3 regions of the Rhizobium sp. P1_B8 genome follow, and region 1 is predicted to be linked to each of the others. Evidence: predicted binding sites of a transcription regulator. Region 1 holds the regulator's gene; each other region holds the start of a gene.

Evidence for each region. The regulator LexA, encoded in region 1, represses DNA repair genes until DNA is damaged. The targets are predictions, from matches to a motif close to TGTTCNNNNTGTGTTCNG.
Region 2: ruvC (crossover junction endodeoxyribonuclease RuvC) is a predicted target of LexA. The motif match lies at 1,753-1,770, and genes of this name have one in related genera.
Region 3: AC1D2N_RS02170 (putative DNA modification/repair radical SAM protein) is a predicted target of LexA. The motif match lies at 3,136-3,153, and genes of this name have one in related genera.

Annotation. Positions count from the first base shown of each region.
Region 1 is NZ_JBFTZZ010000017.1:237,052-244,496, reverse strand. Features, by position in the region: gene kdsA (3-deoxy-8-phosphooctulonate synthase) at 123-968, opposite strand; gene AC1D2N_RS21535 (VOC family protein) at 965-1,861, opposite strand; gene lexA (transcriptional repressor LexA) at 2,060-2,779, shown strand; gene AC1D2N_RS21525 (ComEC/Rec2 family competence protein) at 2,760-5,192, opposite strand; gene gltA (citrate synthase) at 5,483-6,772, shown strand; gene lpxB (lipid-A-disaccharide synthase) at 6,804-7,445, opposite strand, start outside.
Region 2 is NZ_JBFTZZ010000025.1:87,538-94,982, forward strand. Features, by position in the region: gene AC1D2N_RS26005 (PIN domain-containing protein) at 1-234, opposite strand, end outside; gene AC1D2N_RS26010 (AbrB/MazE/SpoVT family DNA-binding domain-containing protein) at 231-491, opposite strand; gene ruvA (Holliday junction branch migration protein RuvA) at 546-1,160, opposite strand; gene ruvC (crossover junction endodeoxyribonuclease RuvC) at 1,202-1,711, opposite strand; gene AC1D2N_RS26025 (methyl-accepting chemotaxis protein) at 1,956-4,271, shown strand; gene AC1D2N_RS26030 (LLM class flavin-dependent oxidoreductase) at 4,397-5,398, shown strand; gene AC1D2N_RS26035 (YebC/PmpR family DNA-binding transcriptional regulator) at 5,608-6,354, opposite strand; gene AC1D2N_RS26040 (pyridoxamine 5'-phosphate oxidase family protein) at 6,496-6,999, shown strand; gene AC1D2N_RS26045 (MBL fold metallo-hydrolase) at 7,136-7,445, opposite strand, start outside.
Region 3 is NZ_JBFTZZ010000001.1:457,645-465,089, forward strand. Features, by position in the region: gene AC1D2N_RS02155 (dicarboxylate/amino acid:cation symporter) at 1-1,269, shown strand, start outside; gene AC1D2N_RS02160 (glycosyltransferase family 4 protein) at 1,343-2,401, opposite strand; gene greA (transcription elongation factor GreA) at 2,429-2,905, opposite strand; gene AC1D2N_RS02170 (putative DNA modification/repair radical SAM protein) at 3,159-4,391, shown strand; gene AC1D2N_RS02175 (UdgX family uracil-DNA binding protein) at 4,391-5,845, shown strand; gene carB (carbamoyl-phosphate synthase large subunit) at 5,923-7,445, opposite strand, start outside.

The DNA of each region.
Region 1 (7,445 bases):
CGCGATCTTCAGATTCGCTTGCCACGCTTTAGGTGTTTGGCTTTCCGCATGTCGTTGTCGCAAAACCGCTGCACACTTTTTCGCGACATGCCTATAGCACGATCATGTCAGGCTGTTGAACGTCAAACCTTGGCGACCGCATCGAAGGCAAGCAGCTTTTCAAGCAGCCGCGGCATGTCCTTGAGATAGACCATATTGGGGCCGTCCGAAGGTGCATTGTCGGGGTCCTGGTGGGTTTCGACGAAGACGCCGGCAATACCGGTGGCCACTGCTGCGCGCGCCAGCGTTTCCACGAATTCCCGCTGACCGCCGGAGGAATCGCCCTGCCCACCCGGCTGCGCCACGGAATGGGTGGCATCGAAGATAACGGGCGCGCCCATCGCCGCCATGATCGGCAGCGAGCGCATGTCGGAAACCAGCGTGTTATAGCCGAAGGAGGCGCCGCGCTCGCACAGCAGCACGTTCGGATTGCCGCTGGCGTTGAGCTTCTTCAGGACGTTCTTCATATCCCAGGGAGCGAGGAACTGGCCCTTCTTGACATTGACGACGCGGCCGGTCTTGGCGGCGGCGATGAGAAGGTCGGTCTGTCGGCAAAGGAAGGCCGGGATCTGCAGGACGTCGACGACCTTTGCCACCTCCGCGCATTGCTCGGCGGTATGAACGTCGGTCAGGACAGGAAAGCCGAATTCCTTCTTGAGGTCGGCAAAGACCTCCATGCCCTTTTCGATCCCGATGCCGCGTTCAGCCGAGAGCGAGGTGCGGTTCGCCTTGTCGAAGGAGCTCTTGTAAACGAGGCCGATGCCGAGCTTTGCGCAAAGCTCTTTCAGCGTGCCGGCAACCATGAAGGCGTGGTCGCGGCTCTCCATCTGGCAGGGACCGGCAATCAGCGACAGGCGGCCGGTATTGGAAAAGGTGACCTGGCCTTGGCCTTCGCCGATCTTGACTTCGGAATTCGTCTCAGTGCTCATCGTGTCTCCTCGAAGGCGAAGAGCGTGCCCTGCCCGGGCGCGGGCTTCACCAGAATGCGATTGTTCTTGCGCGTGTATGTCACCCCGTTAGCAGCCAAATGCGCTTCTGTCACGGCAAGATCGGCGACAATGAAGAGGATTGCCCGGCCACGCAGGCCGCGATCGGCGGATGAGCCGGCGATCTCGAAATAGGCTTCTAGCCCTTCCGGCGTCATCAGGCTGATTTTCGCGTTCGAAGCAGCAACATTGACGCCAAAACCGGTTTTCTCGACTGCCGCCTGCGCCGCGGCAAGGCCGACGAAGGCCCCGAAAGCGGCGGCATCAGGCGCGCAGAGCGCGATCTCGGCAATGCCGGTGACGCCATTGGCATGCGTCTCCAGCGCGCCGCGGTCGGCCGGCAGCGGATTGACGCGTTCGACGCTGAAAAGGAAGAGATCGGGCGCGCGCAGGTCGCCGGCAAAAGCCAGCTTGAAGCCGGCGATGCTCTCAGAACCGTCCGGCATCGTCATCGGCCGGGTGAACTGCAGCATCTCGCCGGCGCTCGATCCGTTGCCGACGAAGTTCTGATGATCGATGCCGGCATCCTTACTACCGAAAGCAAGCCCCGAAAGCCCCTCCTCGCCGCAGCGGAAGCGGAAGGCCCGGTTGCGGGCGGTGAAAACATTGCCTTGCCGCGCTGAGGCCTCGCTCTCCTCGACACTCGCAATCCCGAGCGGCTCCAGATAGGTCTTGTCGGCAAAAAAGACGCAGGCGTTTTCCGTTCCGAAGGGATGGCGTGCATCGGCGGCAACGGTGAAGCCGAGCTTGCCAAGCCTCTCGCGCGCCAGATCAATGTTGACGACGGGCAGCACCACATGATCCAGCGGGTGCGGCTTGGCGGAACGCTCGTTCATGATATCCCTCCTGGAAACGGCAAGAGATGTGCGATGGCGCGCCCCTCAATGCAAGACATGTGTCCCAATCCGGCGAATGAAAATAAAAATCTCAACGAGTTGGCGCCAAGTTTTACGGAAATTTAGCTACTTGCGGAACACATATGGAACATATAGTGTCTGTTCTGGATTTGTTTCAATCACGAGGTCACAACGTCGATGCTCACGCGCAAACAACAGGAGCTTCTCCTTTTCATTCATGAGCGCATGAAGGAATCCGGCGTTCCGCCATCTTTCGACGAAATGAAGGATGCCCTGGACCTCGCTTCCAAGTCCGGGATTCACCGGCTGATTACGGCGCTCGAGGAACGTGGCTTCATTCGCCGCCTACCGAACCGCGCCCGTGCGCTCGAGGTCATCAAGCTTCCGGAGGCCTACAGCCCCAGCATTCAGCCCCGGCGGGGCTTTTCGCCCAGCGTCATCGAGGGCAGCCTTGGCAAGCCGCAGCCGGTCGCCACTCCTGCTCCCACAAAACCCGTCGCCGACAACGGCAACTCGGTCTCCGTGCCGGTCATGGGCCGTATCGCCGCCGGTGTTCCGATCTCGGCGATCCAGAACAACACCCACGACATCGTCGTTCCGGCCGACATGCTCGGTTCCGGTGAACATTATGCGCTGGAGGTCAAGGGCGATTCGATGATCGACGCCGGCATCTTCGACGGCGACACCGTGATCATTCGCAACGGCAGCACCGCAAGTCCTGGCGACATCGTCGTTGCTCTCGTCGACGACGAAGAAGCGACACTCAAACGCTTCCGCCGCAAGGGCGCCTCGATCGCACTGGAAGCGGCCAACCCGGCTTACGAGACCCGGATTTTCGGGCCGGACCGCGTCAAGGTTCAGGGCAAGCTCGTCGGCCTCATTCGCCGCTATCACTGACATCAGGCAGTCTGGATTCGGCAAAACTGTTGCTGCGCCAGTCATAGGCGCGATGCCGCATCCATGGCCGCGACAATGCATCGAATGCGGTTGCGACCTCCAGGCCGGCGTCGGCGAAGCGCAACTCGACGGAACCGGTCTTGCGCAACGTTTCGCCGGTGAAGAGCGTCGCCCCTGAGCGGCAGCTGTTGAAGCGCAGGCGGACCGACGTCACGACGATATCGGCCGCGTCGCATGCCGGACCGAGATAGGCGGCATTGTCGATGACAGCAACCACGTGACCATTGCCAAGCCTTGATGTGCACCAGGCCTTCTTGACGCAGGAAAAGCGGTTTGCTTCACCGGCCGCTGCAGCCGCCCGCATCGCCGACCTTGCTTCGTTCTGCTGATCGCGGGAAAGCCTGACGCGGCGGTCTTCTCCCTCCGGCGGAATAACAGGACCATCCAGCATCTTCGGCGGGTGATGCGTCGGCAGGACCAGCGCTCTCTGCCACTGGTCGAAGATGAAATCCGGCGGTCTTTCACGGTTGGAAGCCATGGCCCCCGCCTCGACGATTGCGACGAGACCACCATCCTCCGAAATCGCCAGATCCGGCGGCCGGGGAACCGGCAGAAGCAAGAGGACTAGCGTCGAGATCGCGATGATCGACGTGCCGATATGGCGCAGCCGGGTGCGGAGCAGCGTCAGCAGCAGAAAGCCTGCGACGGCTATCGCGAAATACCAAGCGGGCAAGCGGCCGATGCCGATGTCGCCACCCCAGCCGGACACCGTCTTTGCGATCGAGATCACCAGATCGAGGCCGAATCCGACGACCTTCCAAGGCAAAACATCCAGACCGAAAGGCATGAGCAGCATCGCCAGCAACCCGGCCGGCATGATGATGAAGGAGATGATCGGCATCGTCGCGAGGTTTGCCGGCAGGCCATAGGCAGTCAGGCGATGAAAATGCTCGATCGAAAACAGCGCGGTAGAAAAGCCGCCGATCAGCGAGGTCAGGAAGACGCCGCCGAAGAAACCCGCAACCGTAACGACGGGCCGAAAAACCGGCAGCTTCAGGAAAGCGTTTTCGCGGACGCGCCGGTCCTTCCACAGCTGGTAGCCAGATACCAACGCCAATGTCGCAGCAAAGGACATCTGGAAGCTCGGACCCAAGACCTCAGACGGTGAAATGGCGAGAATGACGAGCGCCGAGAGAGCGACATTGCGCAGGCTGATCGACGGCCGGTCGAAGAAGACGGCAATCAACATGATCGCCATCATGATGAAGGCGCGTTCGGCCGAGACGGCAAAGCCGGAGATCAGGAAATAGGCCGTGACGGCGATGAGCGCGCCGGCAGCGGCGATCTTCTTGGTCGGATAGGCTTGGGCGACACCGGGAAAGAGGCTGAGCAGCATGCGGAAACCGACGAAGAAGATGCCGGCTGACAGCGCCATATTGAGGCCGGAGATAGCGATGATATGAGCCAGACCGGACTGGCGCAGCGCCTCCGTCGTCTCATTCGAGATGGCGCGCCGCTCGTCCGTCACCAGAGCAGCGGCAAAAGCGCCGGTGTCGCCGGGCAGGATCGACCTTATGCGGTCGCCGATACCGCTGCGCAGCCGGTAGAGACCTTCGAGCAGCGCTTCCGTCGTCGATCTGGCCGCTTGCGGACCTGCCTGCAAATCGACCTTTGTCGGCGCACCGTAGAAGAAGCCGTTGGCGCCGATGCGATCGAAATAGGCACCGAAGGAGAAGTCGTTGAGCTCAGGAAGCGCTGGACCTGCTGGCGGCGTCAGCCGTGTTCTGCCGGTTATGATATCACCGATCTCGAAAGGCGCGTCCGCGCCGCGGACGATCGCGGTTATGCGCCCCGGCGGCCGCTTCACCTCCGGCGCCTCTGTGCCGGTGACGGCAAGAATATAGCGCCACCGCCCGCGACCATCGCCTTCGCGCCGCTCGACACGGCCGGTCACCGTCGTCGTCACTGATGAATCGAGGATCACGGTCGAAGCCCGTCGGCTCTCGAGCTGCGCCGAGACCACGCCGCAGGCGACAAGTGCAAGCGCCAGCAGCGTTGCCCGCAAAGCCGCCCGGCTGCGGCTGGCGATGAGAACCGCGACGGTCAGCACCAACAGGCAGAGCAGCGATGCAATGAGCGGGAAGTCCGATGCCGCTAGAAACCAGAAGGCTGAGCCGGCCCCGAGGAAGACCGGTGAGAACAGCAGCAGGCGGCCATGGTCCGCCTCTTCGCCCAGCATGCGCATGCCGGCACGCAGTGATTGCGAGGCTGCTGCCGGCAGCCGGTGGCGCCACGGTGTCGCCGACTGCGTCGTTGGCAGCCGCGTCACCACGACAGCCGGAGAAAAACCGGCGGAGTCGGCAAGGCCGGCGCCTGCTTCCGGCCGCAATTCGACTGTCGTCAACTCCTGCATGTGCTGCCCAAGGTCACTCGCCCCGACAGGCAGAATGCAACCGCCAATCAAATCCGGCAAGAATAATCGATTGAAAAGTGAGGGAAAATTGAAAGAGCCAAAAGAGCAGTCGAATCATCGGCTTCCGATATGCATGCGGCTCATCGCTGCAGTGCCTAAAAGGTGATACTGCAATGCACAAAATGCCATCACGGTAACTTGGCATTAGCCTCGCGATCATATAGCTATCGGTGAGGACGCTTAACCCCTATGGCGCTTTTATGGCGCCACCGCCATTTCGGAGGATCAGCATGACGGATCAAAGCGCTACAATAAAAATCGGTGACAAATCAGTCGACCTTGCCGTTAAAAGCGGCACGATCGGCCCGAGCGTCATCGATATCGGTGCCCTCTACAAGAACACGGCTTCCTTCACCTACGATCCGGGTTTCACGTCGACTGCATCCTGTGAATCGAAAATCACCTACATCGACGGCGACGAAGGTGTCCTGTTGCATCGCGGCTATCCGATCGAGCAGCTCGCCGAACATGGCGACTTCCTCGAGGTCTGCTACCTCTTGCTTTACGGCGAACTGCCGACCACCGTGCAGAAGAAGGATTTCGATTATCGCGTCACGCACCACACCATGGTGCACGAGCAGATGAGCCGCTTCTTCACCGGCTTCCGCCGCGATGCGCATCCGATGGCCGTCATGTGCGGCTGCGTCGGCGCGCTGTCGGCCTTCTACCACGACTCCACCGACATCACCGATCCGCACCAGCGCATGGTCGCCAGCCTGCGCATGATCGCCAAGATGCCGACGCTTGCCGCCATGGCCTACAAGTACCATATCGGCCAGCCCTTCGTTTACCCGAAGAACGACCTCGACTATGCCTCGAACTTCCTGCGCATGTGTTTTGCCGTGCCTTGCGAGGAATATGTGGTCAATCCGGTGCTTGCCCGCGCCATGGACCGCATTTTCATCCTGCATGCCGATCATGAGCAGAACGCCTCGACCTCGACCGTCCGTCTCGCCGGTTCGTCGGGCGCCAACCCGTTCGCCTGCATCGCCGCCGGCATCGCCTGCCTCTGGGGCCCCGCGCATGGCGGCGCCAACGAAGCAGCGCTCAACATGCTGAACGAGATCGGCTCGGTCGACCACATTCCGGAATATATCGCCCGCGCCAAGGACAAGAACGATCCGTTCCGCCTGATGGGCTTCGGTCACCGCGTCTACAAGAACTACGATCCGCGCGCCAAGATCATGCAGAAGACGACGCATGAAGTGCTCGGCGAACTCGGCATCAAGGATGATCCGTTGCTCGAAGTGGCGATGGAGCTGGAGCGCATCGCGCTCACCGACGAATATTTCATCGAAAAGAAGCTCTATCCGAACATCGACTTCTATTCCGGCATCACGCTGAAGGCGCTGGGCTTCCCCACGACCATGTTCACCGTGCTCTTCGCGCTTGCCCGCACCGTCGGCTGGATCGCGCAGTGGAACGAGATGATCGAGGATCCGGAACAGCGCATCGGCCGTCCGCGCCAGCTCTATGTCGGCGAACCGAAGCGCGATTACATCCCGGTTTCGAAGCGCTGATCGCTTTAAAAGAACCCAAAAGAAAACCCGGTCAGAAATGACCGGGTTTTTTCTTTTCCAGCACGTCGAGAAGGATCTCGGCGGCGTGCTCGCCGGGCGGCTTTTCGGTCTGCATGCGTTGCCAGACGAGATCGTAACCCTCGTTCATTGCCTTCAATTGGAGCGTATCGGCCGACAGCCGCTCCATCCAGCGCGCCAGGCTTGCGCCGCGGACCACCTCGTTCAGATATTCCGGCACGACGGCATAATCGGCGATGATATTGGGCAATGCGCCCGTCCATACCTTGATGCGCTTGGTCAGCAGGCTGATGATCCAATCCGTCTTATAGACGGACACCGTCGGCACGCCGGCAAGGCCGAGTTCGAGGATGACCGTACCGGAAGCCGCCATCGCCGCATCCGCTTCGGCAAAGGCCTTCCACTTCTGCATGGATCCGACCACGACCTCCGGCGGCGTGGCCCAGCCGGCGACGAGACCCTTCACCAGCGCTTCATTGTGCGGCACGGTGGGCAGCAGGAAACGCATCGGGCCGTTGCGGGCGACGAGTTCCCTGGCCGCGTCCTCGAAAAACGGCAGCAGCCTGCTGATTTCGGAGGATCTTGACCCAGGAAGCATCAGGATCGTCTTACCCGCTTCGCCGACGGGTGCGCGCCCGGCGCGCAACCGCCGCGC
Region 2 (7,445 bases), on a different contig from region 1:
TTCAAGGATCAGGTCGGCCGAGTCCAACAAGTCCGAAATCGCCTCCATGATCTGTTCTCTCTTCAGCTTGATCCGTTGTCTCAAGAACCAGGCGCATTCCATCAGCGTGATGCAACTGATATAGCCGGGTGCCGTATCGGACAGGCTCGCGAAGAGCGTTGTGACCTTCTCCGTCTGGACGACATCGTCCTTCAGGAGGAAGCGCAGCATAATATTGGTGTCGAGGCCAATCATCTTGCACTAGTCGCGTGATCGGCGATGGCTTCCCCAATCGCCTCGTCCATTTCCGTCAAAGTGATCGTCGGTCGGTTCGGATCGTGAAACTTGCCTGCAAGGTCGATGGCGCGTTTGTTCTTGGCTTTCATGATGATTTCGCCATCGCGATTGATGTAGCGGATCCTGTCGCCGGACTTCAGATTCAGCAATTCACGAACTTCAGCCGGAATTGTTGTCTGGCCCTTCGATGTCATCGTACCGTAGTAGATATTCATGCGGATCTCCTTACCATTCAAGTTTAGTAAGGAATAGCGATATATTCAAGGAAATCACCGCGCCAGCTCTTTCAATCCCAGCCTGATCAGTTTGGCGCTGTCGGCGCCATCGCCCGCCGCCTTCATTGCCGCGGCAACCGCATTCGCGGCCTGGTCGCGGGAATAGCCGAGGTTGGTCAGTGCGGACACCGCATCGGCGACGGGTGCTGCCGCGACGCCTTCACCGAGTTCCTGCTTGAGAGCGATATTGATCGCTTCGCCGGCAAAGGCCGGCGCCCGGTTCTTGAGCTCGGTGACAAGACGCATCGCCACTTTCGGACCGACGCCCGGCGCACGCGAGACGGCGGCGCGGTCCTGCAGGGCGATCGCATTGGCGAGTTCGCCTGGCGTCAACGTCGAGAGCACGGCGAGCGCCACCTTGGCACCGACGCCCTGGACGCTCTGGAGCAGGTTGAACCATTCCCGCTCCAGCGCGGTCATGAAGCCGAAGAGCCTCAGCTGGTCCTCACGCACATAGGTTTCGATAAACAGCACGCAGGCCTCGCCGGCCGAGCCGAGCTTGGACAGGGTGCGGGCCGAGCAATGGGCGACGTAGCAGACGCCGTGCACATCGACGAGCACATAGTCTTCGCCGATCTCGTCTATGGTGCCTTTCAGCTTGCCGATCATGGGTCGGGTCTCTCAGCAGATGGGAACAAGTCAAGTATAGATTAACCGGCCAGTGCCTGGCGCATCCGGTTGCTGCCGCGATTGTGCGCATGGCAGATGGCGATCGCCAAGGCGTCGGCGGCGTCGTCGCCCTTGAATTCGACTTTCGGCATCAGGATCTTCAACATCATATGGATCTGGTGCTTTTCGCCATGGCCGACACCGATGACGGCCTTCTTGACGGCGTTCGGGGCATATTCGGAGACCGGCAGCCCGGCACGTGCCGGCACCAGCATGGCGATGCCACGGGCCTGGCCAAGCTTCAGGGTTGCCACCGCATCCTTGTTGACGAAGGTCTGTTCGACGGCGGCTTCATCCGGCTTATAGCTGTGGACCATCTCCGCCAGGCCGTCGTGCAGCTGGCAGAGACGGGAGGCAAGGTCCATGTCTCCATCAGAGGTCACGGTTCCAGATGCCACAAACCGCAGGGAATTGCCTGATGTGTCGATCACTCCCCAGCCGGTGCGACGAAGCCCGGGATCGATGCCGACGATGCGAATCGTATTTTGCATGGTTCAACCTATAGCGATTGCGAAATAAGTGCCATCGATATGTGAACAAAACAAAAACGTTCCTGAATTTCGGCCCTGCCATTTACCGCGAATTAAAACAGATGCCTGAATTCTAGTCATCGAATACGAGAGGGGCTTCTTTTGGCAAAGAGTTAAGCCTCCGATGTTCTGTTTACAGGTCAGTAGATCAGGCATGCGCTGCGTGCCCGCGCTGGCAGGCGCGTTCAGAAGGGGTTCGTTGTACATGGCTCAGAGATTTCAGTCCCTGTCCTTCAAGGTCATCGTCACGTTCATTCTGATGACCGTGCTGTCCATCGCGGTCATCGATGTGCTTGCCTATTTCGCCAGCAGCCGCATTTCCGACGAGCAGGCGCTGAAGGCCAAGGAAAGTGTGCTGATTTTTCGCGGCGACATGCTGCAGGACCAGCTGACGCAGCTTGAAAACCAAGCAAATTCCATCGCGCGCATCGAGGCGCTGCAGATGTCGATCACCAATCTGAAGAGCGGCTGGAAGACCATCGAGAAGACCGCGGGCGATGCCCGCGCCGAACTGAAGAAGGTTTTCATAGCAGGCAACCCCAACCCCGCCGACCAGCGCGAGAAGCTCATCAAGCCGGAAGGGCCGAGCGGCTTTTATTATTCGAGCCACGAGAAGACGCAGGGCGAAGTCGCCCGCGACCTCGAGGATACCGCCTTCAGCGATCTGCTGATTGTCGATCTCGAGGGCACCGTTCTCTATTCCTATAAGAAGGAAGACGACTTCGCCGAGAACCTGAAGTCGGATGCCTGGAAGAGGACCGGCGCCGGCATCGCATTCGCCAAGGCGATCGAGAATACCGCCAAGGCGACCGATGATGCAGCGCCGACAGGCTTTTCCGGCCTTCGTGTCGATGCCGGCAGCGGCAAGTCGGCGATCTTTTATGCCGTGCCGATCGTCAAGCTTGGAGCGGCCAAGGGCGTCATTCTCTTCAAGGTGCGCGACGAGATCGTCACCGGCATCCTCGCCAAGGGCATCGTCCAGGGCAGCACGGCGCGGGCGGCGATCGTCTCCGGCGATGGCTCCGCCGTCGGCCTCGACGCGAGCGGCAAGCTTGCGACGCTCGATACGACGCCCTTCACCTTCATCAAGAGCGCGCTTGCCAGTTCGGCGATGACGGTTGCCGATTTCAGCCGGGCGGACGGCGCGGCCCGCGCCTATGTCCGCGGTATCGACTATCGCGGCGACCGTTTCCTCGTGGCCGAGAGCGTGCTTCTGAGCGAGCTCAATGCCGGCTCGATCGAGATCGCCACCCTGCTGACGATGATTGGCGTCGGCGTGCTCGTCGTCATGGCGATCGCGACCGGGCTCGTCACCAATTTCCTGTTTTCGCCGCTTGCGCGGCTTGCCGGCGTCACCCGCGATGTCGCCGACGGCAAGCTCGACAGCGAGATCGGCAGCCTGAACCGCAAGGACGAGATCGGCACGATGGCCAACGCGCTCGACCGCTTCCGCCACTCGCTGATCGAAAGCCGCGAGCTCGAAGCTGCCAGCGAAGAGACCCGCCTGCAGGCCGAGCACGACCGCCAGCAGAATCTGGCCGAGCGTGAGGCCGAGGCCAAGACGCTGCAGCAGGTGGTCGAGGCGATTGACGAGGGCCTGCATCATCTGGCGAACGGCGATCTCGCCTACCAGATCGATACGCGCTTCCCGAACGAGCTCGAAAGCCTGCGGGTCAATTTCAACGAGGCGCTGGCGACGCTCAGCGAAACCATGACGGCAATCGGCGGCAACTCCATGGCGGTGCGCGCCGGCTCCGAGGAGATGCGCACCGGCGCCGACGAGCTTGCCGGGCGCACCGAGCGCCAGGCCGGCTCGATCACCGAGACGGCAAATGCGATCAGCGCCATCACCCAGTCGGTCCGCCGGCAGATCGAGCGAGCCGAACAGGCCGAGCGCATCGCCCGCGACGCCAAGAAGGAGACGACGGGTTCCGGCCAGATCATGCGCGAGACGATCGCGGCGATGGAGGCAATCCAGGCCTCCTCGCGCCAGATCAACACGATCATCTCAGTCATTGACGACATCGCCTTCCAGACCAACCTCCTGGCCCTCAATGCCGGTGTTGAGGCAGCGCGCGCCGGTGAATCCGGCAAGGGTTTCGCCGTCGTCGCCATGGAAGTGCGCGAGCTGGCCCAGCGCTCATCGAGTGCGGCCAAGGAGATCTCCAGCCTGCTGCAGAAATCGACGCATGAGGTCGAAAGCGGCGTTACGCTTGTGGAAAAAGCGGGCGTTGCGCTGACGGGCATCGGCGCCCATGTCGAGGCGATCAATGGGCAGATCAACGAGATCATGGGTGCGACCCGCGAGGAGGCCAATACACTGCGTGAGATCAATAGCGCCGTCGCAGAACTCGACACGATGACGCAACAGAACGCCTCGATGGTCGAGGAGACGACGGCGGCGATCCACCGGCTGGCGACGGAAGCCCTGGAAATGGACCGCCAGCTCGACAATTTCACGCTACCGCATAGCCATCACAAGCAGAGCGCCGAGGTGCATGTGCTGCGCCGTCAGCGGTAAGCCACACCTTTCCACATTGCATAAGGGTCGCGCTCGCGCGGCCTTTTTTGTTGCGTCCATGGTTTGGAATGGCGCCGGCGCGAACCTACATAGACGGCATCGTCCAACTGCCCGGCAGGTTTCCCATGGTTCCCTTCTCCATACTCGACCTTTCCCCCGTTGCCGAAGGCAGCACCGTGCACCAGTCCCTCAAGGCCTCGGCGCGAATGGCTGTGAAGGCCGAGGAGTTCGGTTACAAGCGCTTCTGGCTTGCTGAACATCACGGCATGCCGGGGATCGCCAGCGCTGCCACATCAGTCGTCATCGGCCATGTCGGGGCCGCGACAAAGCGCATCCGCATCGGCTCCGGCGGCATCATGCTGCCCAATCACTCGCCGCTCGTCATCGCCGAGCAGTTCGGTACGCTGGAGGCACTCTTCCCCGGCCGTATCGATCTCGGCCTCGGGCGCGCGCCGGGAACCGACATGCGCACGGCACAGGCGCTGCGGCGCAACCTCGAGGCCGGTGCAAACAGCTTCCCGAACGACGTGGTGGAGCTGCAGCAACTCCTCGATACGCCGGTCGAGAACCAGGCGATCCTCGCAGTTCCCGGCAATGGTTCACATATCCCGATCTGGCTGCTCGGCTCCAGTCTCTACAGCGCCCAGCTCGCCGCCATGCTCGGGCTTCCCTATGCCTTCGCCTCGCATTTCGCGCCCGACATGCTGCTCGATGCGATCGCGATCTACCGTGACCGCTTCCAGCCCTCGGCGACGCTCGACAAGCCGCATGTGATGGTCGGCGTCATGGGGGCGGTGGCGGCGACGGACGAGGAGGCGCGCTACCATTTCACCTCCGCCCAGCAGCAATTCGTCAATCTGCGCCGCAATGTCCGCGGCCCGTTCCCACGTCCGGTGACCGATATGGGGGATTTCTGGTCGCCGATGGAGAAGATGAATGTCGAACACACGTTGCGTTATGCCGTGGTAGGTTCGCCGAAGACGGCGGAGGCGAAACTGACTGAGTTTCTGCGGGAAACGCAGGCCGACGAGGTGATCATCTCGATGCCGATCCACGACATTGAGGCGCGGCTGACATCGGTGGAACTATTCGCAGGGCTGGGGAGCTTTATGCGAGCCGCCGCTTAGAACAGGATGATTTTAGACCGGGTCGGCCTAAAATCTGAATCCTGTTCTACATTATATATCAGAGCATGATGTCGTCCGAAAACCGCCCACACTTTTCGGTATCATGCTCTAGGATCTACGCAAGGAGCACTCTGACGGCGCCACCTTTCCGGTAAGAAAAAACCCGGCGTTGCAGCCGGGTTTTTATTTTTGACATCTGCCTGAGGAGATCAGGCCGAGAGCTTCGCCAGCACTTCTTCCGAGACTTCGAAGTTGGAATAGACGTTCTGCACGTCGTCATCGTCTTCCAGGCTGTCGATGAGCTTCATCAGTGACTGGGCTTTTTCTTCGTCCACCGGCACGTTGTTCTGGGCGCGCCAGACGGCCTTGACGGTTTCGGCTTCGCCGAGGCTCGATTCCAGCGCTTTCGCCACTTCGCCGAGGGCTTCGAAGCCGCAGGTGATGTAGTGGCCGTCTTCGTCGGTCTCGACGTCGTCGGCGCCAGCTTCGATTGCGGCTTCCATCACCTTGTCGGCATCGCCGACGGAAAGCTTGTAGGTGATTTCGCCGACATGGTCGAAGGAGAAGGAAACGGAACCGGTTTCGCCGAGAGCGCCGCCGGCCTTGGTGAAGCTCGAGCGGACGTTGGAGGCGGTGCGGTTGCGGTTGTCGGTCAGAGCCTCGACGATGATCGCCGTGCCACCGGGGCCGTAGCCCTCATAGCGGACTTCGTCATAATTTTCGCCGTCAGCGCCGGCTGCCTTCTTGATGGCGCGGTCGATATTGTCCTTCGGCATGGACTGGGCCTTGGCGTTCTGGATCGCCAGGCGAAGGCGGGCGTTCATCGTCGGGTCGGGCAGGCCGGCCTTGGCGGCAACGGTGATTTCGCGCGCAAGCTTGGAGAACATTTTCGACCGCACGGCATCCTGACGGCCTTTGCGGTGCATGATGTTTTTAAACTGTGAATGGCCAGCCATGGCACCCCTGTCCACGTCTCATTGTTCGGAATGGGCCGCCTTATAAGAGCGAAACGGCACCCGTTCAAGGAAAAAGCAGTTCGGAACAAAGGCGAGGGGATGGCGTTTCAATCGAACTCCATCCAACGGAAAGGAACGGTCATGGCAAGTCTCAGCGAGGCGCAGGAACATCCAGCACGTCAGCTCTGGGATCAGGTCAACGATGTCCATGCCGGCATGCTCGGAATTTCCGGACTGGATATGCACATGCAGCCGATGGCGCCGCATGCCGATCCCACCACCAACACCATCTGGTTCTACACCAAGACCGATGCCGACATCGTGCGCGCCATCAAGCCCGGCAGCCGCGCGCATTTCTGTGTCGTCGGTAAGGATCACGACTATCACGCCTGCCTCGCCGGTGTGATTGAGGTGCATCCTGACCCTTCCAAGATCGAGGAATATTGGAGCTCGATCGTCGCAGCCTGGTATGACGGCGGCAAGAAGGACCCCAAGCTCACCATGCTGTCCCTCCATGTCGACGATGCGGAGATCTGGGTTTCCACAGGCAACAAGCTGAAATTCGGCTGGGAGATCGCCAAGGCCAATCTCGACGATGACAAGATGCCGGATGTCGGAATCAAGCGTCACCTGCAGTTCGCTTGACGCGCAGTGCCCCTGCATAATTCCTTAAATCGGAATCGATTTAAGGATAAAATTATGCAGCAATTCAAAGTGCTACAGCGTCCTTTGCGCGTCTGAAAAGACGCGCGGCGCTGTAGAAGGAAAACCGCCGGGCCTTTTACTGCACGCCCTTCAGCACATAGATCAGCGGCTTTTTCGGCAGAGTGCGCATGGAGACGATGATACTGGCATCGGGCGCATTGGCGACGTCGAAATCCTTGCCGAACATCGAGACGAAGGCTTCGACTGGCGGGCCGCGTCGGTGCATCGGCAGGATCAACGACGAGCGTAGCCGCTTGATGACGCGGCTCATGCTGTCGGCGCCCATCGTCAGGCCACCGTCGACGGGGACCATGACGACGTCGAGGCGGCCAATCTCGGTATAATGGGCATCTGTCAGCTCGTAGTGCAGGTGGCCGAGATGGCCG
Region 3 (7,445 bases), on a different contig from region 1:
TACGTTCAGGTTCTCGTGGCCATCGCTGCGGGTATCCTTCTCGGTCATTTCTATCCCGAACTCGGCACCCAGCTGAAGCCGCTCGGCGATGCCTTCATCAAGCTCGTCAAGATGATCATTGCGCCGGTGATCTTTCTGACGGTTGCGACCGGCATTGCCGGCATGAGCGACCTGCAGAAGGTCGGCCGCGTCGCCGGCAAGGCGATGCTGTACTTCCTGACCTTCTCGACATTGGCGCTCATCATCGGCCTGATCGTCGCCAATGTCGTCCAGCCAGGCGCCGGCATGAACATCGATCCGGCCTCGCTGGATCCGGCCGCCGTCGCCACCTTTGCCGCCAAGGCGCATGAGCAGAGCATCGTCGGCTTCCTCACCAACATCATCCCGACGACGATTGTCGGCGCCTTTGCCGATGGCGATATTCTGCAGGTTCTGTTCTTCTCGGTGCTCTTCGGCATTGCGCTCGCCATGGTCGGCGAAAAGGGCGAGCAGGTCGTCAACTTCCTCAATTCCCTGACGGCTCCCGTGTTCAAGCTCGTCGCCATCCTCATGAAGGCTGCCCCGATCGGCGCCTTCGGCGCCATGGCATTCACCATCGGCAAGTACGGCGTCGGATCGATCGCCAACCTTGCCATGCTGATCGGCACTTTCTACATCACGTCTCTGCTCTTCGTCTTCATCGTTCTCGGTGCTGTTGCCCGCTACAACGGCTTCTCGATCGTGGCGCTGCTGCGCTACATCAAGGAAGAACTGCTGCTGGTCCTCGGCACCTCGTCTTCGGAAGCCGCACTTCCGGGGCTGATGAACAAGATGGAAAAGGCCGGTTGCAAGCGCTCGGTCGTCGGTCTCGTCATCCCGACCGGCTATTCCTTCAATCTTGACGGCACCAACATCTACATGACGCTGGCTGCCTTGTTCATTGCTCAGGCAACCGGCATCCATCTCTCCTGGGGTGACCAGATCCTGCTGCTGCTGGTGGCGATGCTGAGCTCGAAGGGTGCCGCAGGCATCACCGGCGCCGGCTTCATCACGCTTGCCGCAACGCTCTCCGTCGTCCCATCCGTGCCGGTCGCTGGCATGGCGCTCATCCTCGGCATCGACCGCTTCATGTCGGAATGCCGGGCGCTGACGAACCTCGTCGGCAATGCGGTGGCGACGATCGTCGTGGCACGTTGGGAAAACGAGCTGGATACGGTGCAACTCGCCGCAGCACTGGGCGGCCAGACCGGAGAGGATACTTCGGCTGCCGGGCTGCAGCCGGCCGAATAGTCAGCCGCTATCCCCTTATCCTTAAAAGTCCTGCAGCGGCCCGTCATCCAACGGGCCGTTTCTCTTTTCTGCTTCAGCTGCGATTGTCGCCGAGAAGACTGTTATAAACGGCGCCGATCGCACTTGCTTCCTTCTCCAGCGCGAAATTCGCGCTGACATGCCGCAGCGCATTCTCGCCATGCGCGAGCGCCAGAGCGGGATCTGCGATATAGGGCGCGATTGCCCGCGTCAGCGCCTCGCCATCGCCGGCGGCGACGACCGAACCTGTCTCGCCCGTGACGATGAGCTCGGCATAGGCGCCCGCATCCGATGCCACCACCGCGGTTCGCGAGGCCATGGCTTCGAGCGGCGTCAGGCCGAAGCCCTCGTTGCGGGAGGGGGCGACGTAAAGCGTCAGGCGGCGATACCAGATCTTGATGTCAGGCACTTCGCCGAGAAAGAGGATACGGTCGCTCAGTCCGGCGGCGACGACATCCGCCTTGAGTTTGTCTGCGAATGCCACGTGCTCCGCCGTCACGCGGCCGGAGACGACTGCCGTCCACTCAGTATGTTGCGGCAGCAGTTCGATCATCGCCCTGACGAAAAGATCAGTGCCTTTCTGATGGCGCACACGGCCGAAGCAGCCGACCAGATGGCGGCCGGGCAGGCCGGTGGCGGCGATGCCGTCCTCTGCGGTTTCCGGCGGATGGAACAGAGCAAGGTCGACGCCGTGCTGGATGACCGTGTGCGGCACCTCGAGGAACGAGCCGGAACGGTCGCTGGTCGCGATGACGGCGTCCATGCGACGGATCAGCCATTTCGTATAGGCGGTGTGGCGGCGTTGCGCGGCCGAGGTGAAGAGAAGCTTCAGCGGCATGCGCGTGAGATGGCGAAGCAGGATGCCGACGGCCATCTCGTTGTTGCGGCGAGCGTGCCAGACACGCCGGCGCCGGCGCGCCGGCGGGCGCCAAAGGCCGAGGAGCTGCCGCCACTTCAGTTTCGGCAGGTCCTCCGGCAGGCCGGGGCCGAGTGTCGCGATCTTGATGCCGAGCCGGATCTGGCACGGGATGAGCTGGACGATTGTCGACGTGACGCCGGAGAGCCGGCGCTTGAAATTGGGCGCAATGATCTCGACGTCACGGATATCAGGCAAGGGAGGGGTCTCGCGGCTCGCGGGCGATCAGCCCCAGGAAACCTGGAGGATTTCGTAGGCCTTGGAGCCGCCCGGCGCGTTGACCTCGATGGAATCGCCGACTTCCTTGCCGATCAGCGCACGGGCGATTGGCGAGGAGATGGAGATGCGGCCGGCCTTGACGTCGGCTTCCTGGTCGCCGACGATCTGGTAGGTCTTTTCTTCCTCGGTGTCCTCGTCGATGAGCTTCACCTTGGCGCCGAACTTGATCTTGTCGCCCGACATCTTGGTGAGGTCGATGACCTCGGCGCGCGCCGTCAGGTCTTCCAACTCGCTGATGCGGCCTTCATTGTGGCTCTGGGCTTCCTTGGCGGCGTGGTATTCGGCGTTTTCGGAAAGGTCGCCATGAGCACGGGCTTCGGCGATCGCCTCGATGATTCGGGGGCGCTCCTCCTGCTGGCGCCAGCGCAGCTCTTCCTGCAGCTTGACGAAACCGCCCGGTGTCATCGGTACCTTTTCAACCATTTTTCTGTCCTTCAATCCTCGTATCCGCACAATCAGCGGCGAACACAAAAGAAAACAGGTCCCGAAGGGGAGCTTCGGAACCGTGCCACAATCTTAGTCGGACGCTTATAGCAGATCGCCAAGGCCGATTTCCAGAAAATTCGCATAAGAGAAACGCGGCCCGCCCCGATATCAGGTGGTGCGCCTTGAAAATGGGCAGAAATCCGATCGTCCCAATTGACTCCGCTCAAGAGAACATATAGTGAACATACTAATGAAGAAGTCGCTCACAGAACGCTTGGCCATCCTTTCCGATGCCGCGAAATATGACGCTTCCTGCGCTTCCAGCGGCACGGTGACACGTGATTCCCGGGCAAGTGGCGGGCTCGGTTCGACCGAGGGGTCCGGCATCTGTCATGCCTATGCACCGGACGGGCGGTGCATTTCGCTTCTAAAAATACTGCTGACCAATTTCTGCATCTACGACTGCGCCTATTGCGTCAATCGCTCGTCGAGCAATGTCGAACGGGCGCGCTTTACGCCCGAGGAGGTCATCTGGCTGACGCTGGAATTCTACCGCCGCAACTATATCGAAGGCCTGTTCCTTTCCTCCGGCATCATTCGTTCGTCCGATTACACGATGGAAGAGATGGTCCGCATCGTCCGCGAACTGCGTGTGCCCCATAATTTCCGCGGCTATATCCATCTGAAATCGATCCCCGAGGCGTCACCGCGTCTGATCGAGGAGGCGGGGCTTTATGCCGACAGGCTGTCGCTTAACATCGAGTTGCCGACGGACAACGGCATCACCCGCTTCGCGCCGGAAAAGAAGCCTGCCAATATCCGGCGATCGATGGGAGATCTGAGGCTGAAGATCGAGGCCGCCAGCGAACCGACGCTGCGGACGAAGAAGCGTCAACGTTTCGTGCCGGCCGGCCAGAGCACGCAGATGATCGTCGGCGCCGACGGGGCGAACGATGCGACGATTCTTGCGACCAGCGGCCGGCTTTACAGCAGCTACGGCCTGAAGCGCGTCTATTATTCCGCCTTCAGCCCCATCCCGGACTCGTCGAAAAATCTGCCTCTGATCAAGCCGCCGCTGATGCGCGAGCACCGGCTCTATCAGGCCGATTGGCTCTACCGATTCTACGGTTTCGGCATCGACGAGATCACCGCGAACCAGGCGGGTGGCATGCTCGATCTCACGCTCGACCCCAAACTTGCCTGGGCGCTCGCCAACCGGGCCGAGTTTCCCGTCGATATCAACAAAGCCGAGCGTGAACGGTTGCTGCGCGTGCCCGGTCTCGGCACCAAGACAGTCAAAGCGATCGTTTCGGCTCGGCGTTTTCGCCGGTTGCGGTTGGACGATCTCCAGCGGCTCGGCATTTCGATCAAGAAGGTCCAATCCTTCATCTCGGCGGAAGGCTGGTCGCCGCGCCGATTGATCGAGCGCCCCGACCTTCGCGCCATGTTCGAACCGCAACCCGAACAATTGTCGTTGCTGTGATGCGCCGGGTCGTGCTTACGGGACGCGGGGAGCTTGCCGAATGGCGCGACGCCGCGCGCGCTTTCGCGGCTGCGGGCATCCTGCCGGAAGAGATCGATTGGCGCGAAAAAGGCGCGGAGGCGGACCTTGCGTTTCAACGCGACGCCATGCCGCCGGCGCCTATCATGGCACGCAAGCCGATGACGGTGCCGCCCGCCTTCATCGAGCTCGCGCAGACAGTTCTCTGCCATTCCGACCCGGCGCGCTTTTCCCTGCTTTACCGTCTGCTCTGGCGGCTGCAACTGGACCGGCAACTGCTTGAAGTGGCTTCCGACGAGGACGTTGCCCGTGCCAGGCTGTTGGCGAAAAACGTTCGACGCGACGCGCACAAGATGACGGCCTTCATCCGCTTCAAGGAGGTTGGTACGGTATCGGCTGACCGTCGAAAATTCCTCGCCTGGTTCGAGCCGGATCACCATATCGTCAGGCGCACTGCCCCCTTCTTCCAACGGCGCTTCACCGACATGGACTGGCTGATCGTCACGCCCAAGGGATCGGCCGCCTGGGATGGCGAGCGGCTGACGATGAGCGACGAGCCGTGCGAAAAACCCAATCTCACCGATGCTGCCGATGAACTTTGGCGCACCTACTACGCCAGCATTTTCAATCCGGCGCGATTGAAGCTGAAGGCGATGCAGGCGGAGATGCCGAAAAAATACTGGAAGAACCTGCCAGAAGCCGATCTCATCCCTGGGCTAATCGCATCGGCGGAGAGCAAGGTGCGGGCCATGGCCGCACGAGAGGCGACCCAGTCGTTGCCTTTTCATGACCGGCTTCAGCAGGCGGCACGCAGCCTTCCCGCCGAACCTGAAGCACCGGCGGGCACGCTGGAAGCGCTGCGCGCGGAAGCTGCCGCCTGCACCCGTTGTCCGCTTCATGCGAAGGCGACGCAAACCGTGTTCGGGGAGGGGCCGCGCGATGCCGAGGTGATGTTCGTCGGCGAGCAGCCGGGCGACCAGGAGGATATATCAGGGCGCCCCTTCGTCGGTCCCGCCGGCAGGCTCCTCGATCAAGTGATCACTGAAGCGGGCATCGACAGCTCATCGCTTTACGTCACCAATGCCGTCAAGCATTTCAAATATGAGCCGCGTGGCAAGCGTCGCATCCATCAGAAGCCCAATATGGGCGAGGTAAAGCATTGCCGCTGGTGGCTCGATCTGGAGATGGCGCTGATCAAGCCGAAGCTGGTCGTCGCCATGGGCGCGACGGCGCTTGCGGCGCTGACCGATACGAAACAGCGGCTGCAGGATGTCAGGGGGAAAGCGATCGCGATCGACGAGAGGCGAACGCTCTTCGTGACGGTGCATCCATCCTATCTGCTGCGTATTCCCGACGAGCGGCTGAAAGCGGATGAACTGGCACGATTTCGCGAAGATATGCTGACAATTCAGCGCCTTATGCTGGCGGCTGCATAAACTGATTCCGAAGCCTCCGGCGATGCCTCAGCGGCAAGGCTGGCGCCATCGCTCATCGAGCGGTGGCGTTCGGTATCTCAGGCGAAATAGCTCTGCAGCGGCCGCACTTCCAGATTGCCGGCTTTTAGCGCCTTGATCGCCTGGGCGGCGGCCTCTGCGCCTGCCATCGTCGTGTAGTAGGGCACCTTCTGCATCAGCGTCGCACGGCGGAGCGACTTGGAGTCCGAGATCGCCTTGTTGCCATCGGTGGTGTTGATGACGAGCTGGACCTGGCGGTTGCGGATCGCGTCCTCGATGTGCGGACGGCCTTCGAGCACCTTGTTGATCTTGGTAGCGGTGATGCCGTTTTCGCCAAGGAAGCGGGCAGTGCCGCCGGTCGCCAGCACTTTGAAGCCCTGCTCGACGAGGATGCGGATCGCCGGCAGCACGCGCGGCTTGTCCGCGTCGCGGACGGAGACGAAGACCGTCCCGTCACGCGGCAGCTCGACGCCGGCGCCGAGCTGCGACTTGGCGAAGGCCAGCGCAAAATCGGTATCGAGGCCGATGACTTCACCCGTCGAGCGCATTTCCGGGCCGAGCAGTGTGTCGACGCCGGGGAAGCGGGCGAAGGGGAAGACGGCTTCCTTGACGGCGATGTGCTTCAGCTTGCGCGGATCGGGCTTTTGCCCATAGGCGGCAAAGGTCGCATCGAGTTTCTCGCCGGCCATGACGCGGGCGGCGATCTTGGCGATCGGCGCGCCAATGGTCTTTGCGACAAAGGGCACGGTGCGCGAGGCGCGCGGATTGACTTCGAGAACGTAGACGGTGCCATCCTTGATGGCGAACTGGACGTTCATCAGGCCGCCGACATTGAGCGCCTTGGCCATGGCCTTGGCCTGGCGCTCCAGCTCGTCGAGCAGTTCGACCGACAGCGAGCGCGGCGGCAGCGAGCAGGCGCTGTCGCCGGAATGGATGCCGGCTTCCTCGATATGCTCCATGATGCCGGCGACATAGACATCGGTGCCGTCGGAGAGGCAGTCGACATCGACTTCGATGGCGTTGCTGAGATAGCTGTCGAAGAGCAGCGGGTTCTTGCCGAGCAGGGTGTTGATCTGGCCGGTCTTGTCGTTGGGATAGCGCTGCTTGATATCCTCAGGCACGAGTTCAGGCACGGTATCGAGCAGGTAGCTCTGCAACTGGCCTTCCGAATGCAGGATCTGCATGGCGCGGCCGCCGAGCACGTAAGAGGGACGTACGACCAGCGGGAAGCCGATTTCGGTGGCAACCATGCGGGCCTGCTCGACCGAATAGGCGATGCCGTTGTTCGGCTGATTGAGGTCGAGCTTCATCAGGAGCTTTTGGAAGCGGTCGCGGTCCTCGGCAAGGTCGATCATGTCAGGCGCGGTGCCGAGGATCGGGATGCCGTTCTTTTCGAGGGCCTCGGCGAGCTTCAGCGGCGTCTGGCCGCCGAACTGGACGATGACGCCGACGACTTCGCCCTTTTCCTGTTCTGCCCGCAGGATCTCGATCACGTCTTCGGCCGTTAGCGGCTCGAAATAGAGGCGGTCCGACGTATCGTAGTCGGTCGAGACGGTTTCCGGGTTGCAGTTGATCATGATCG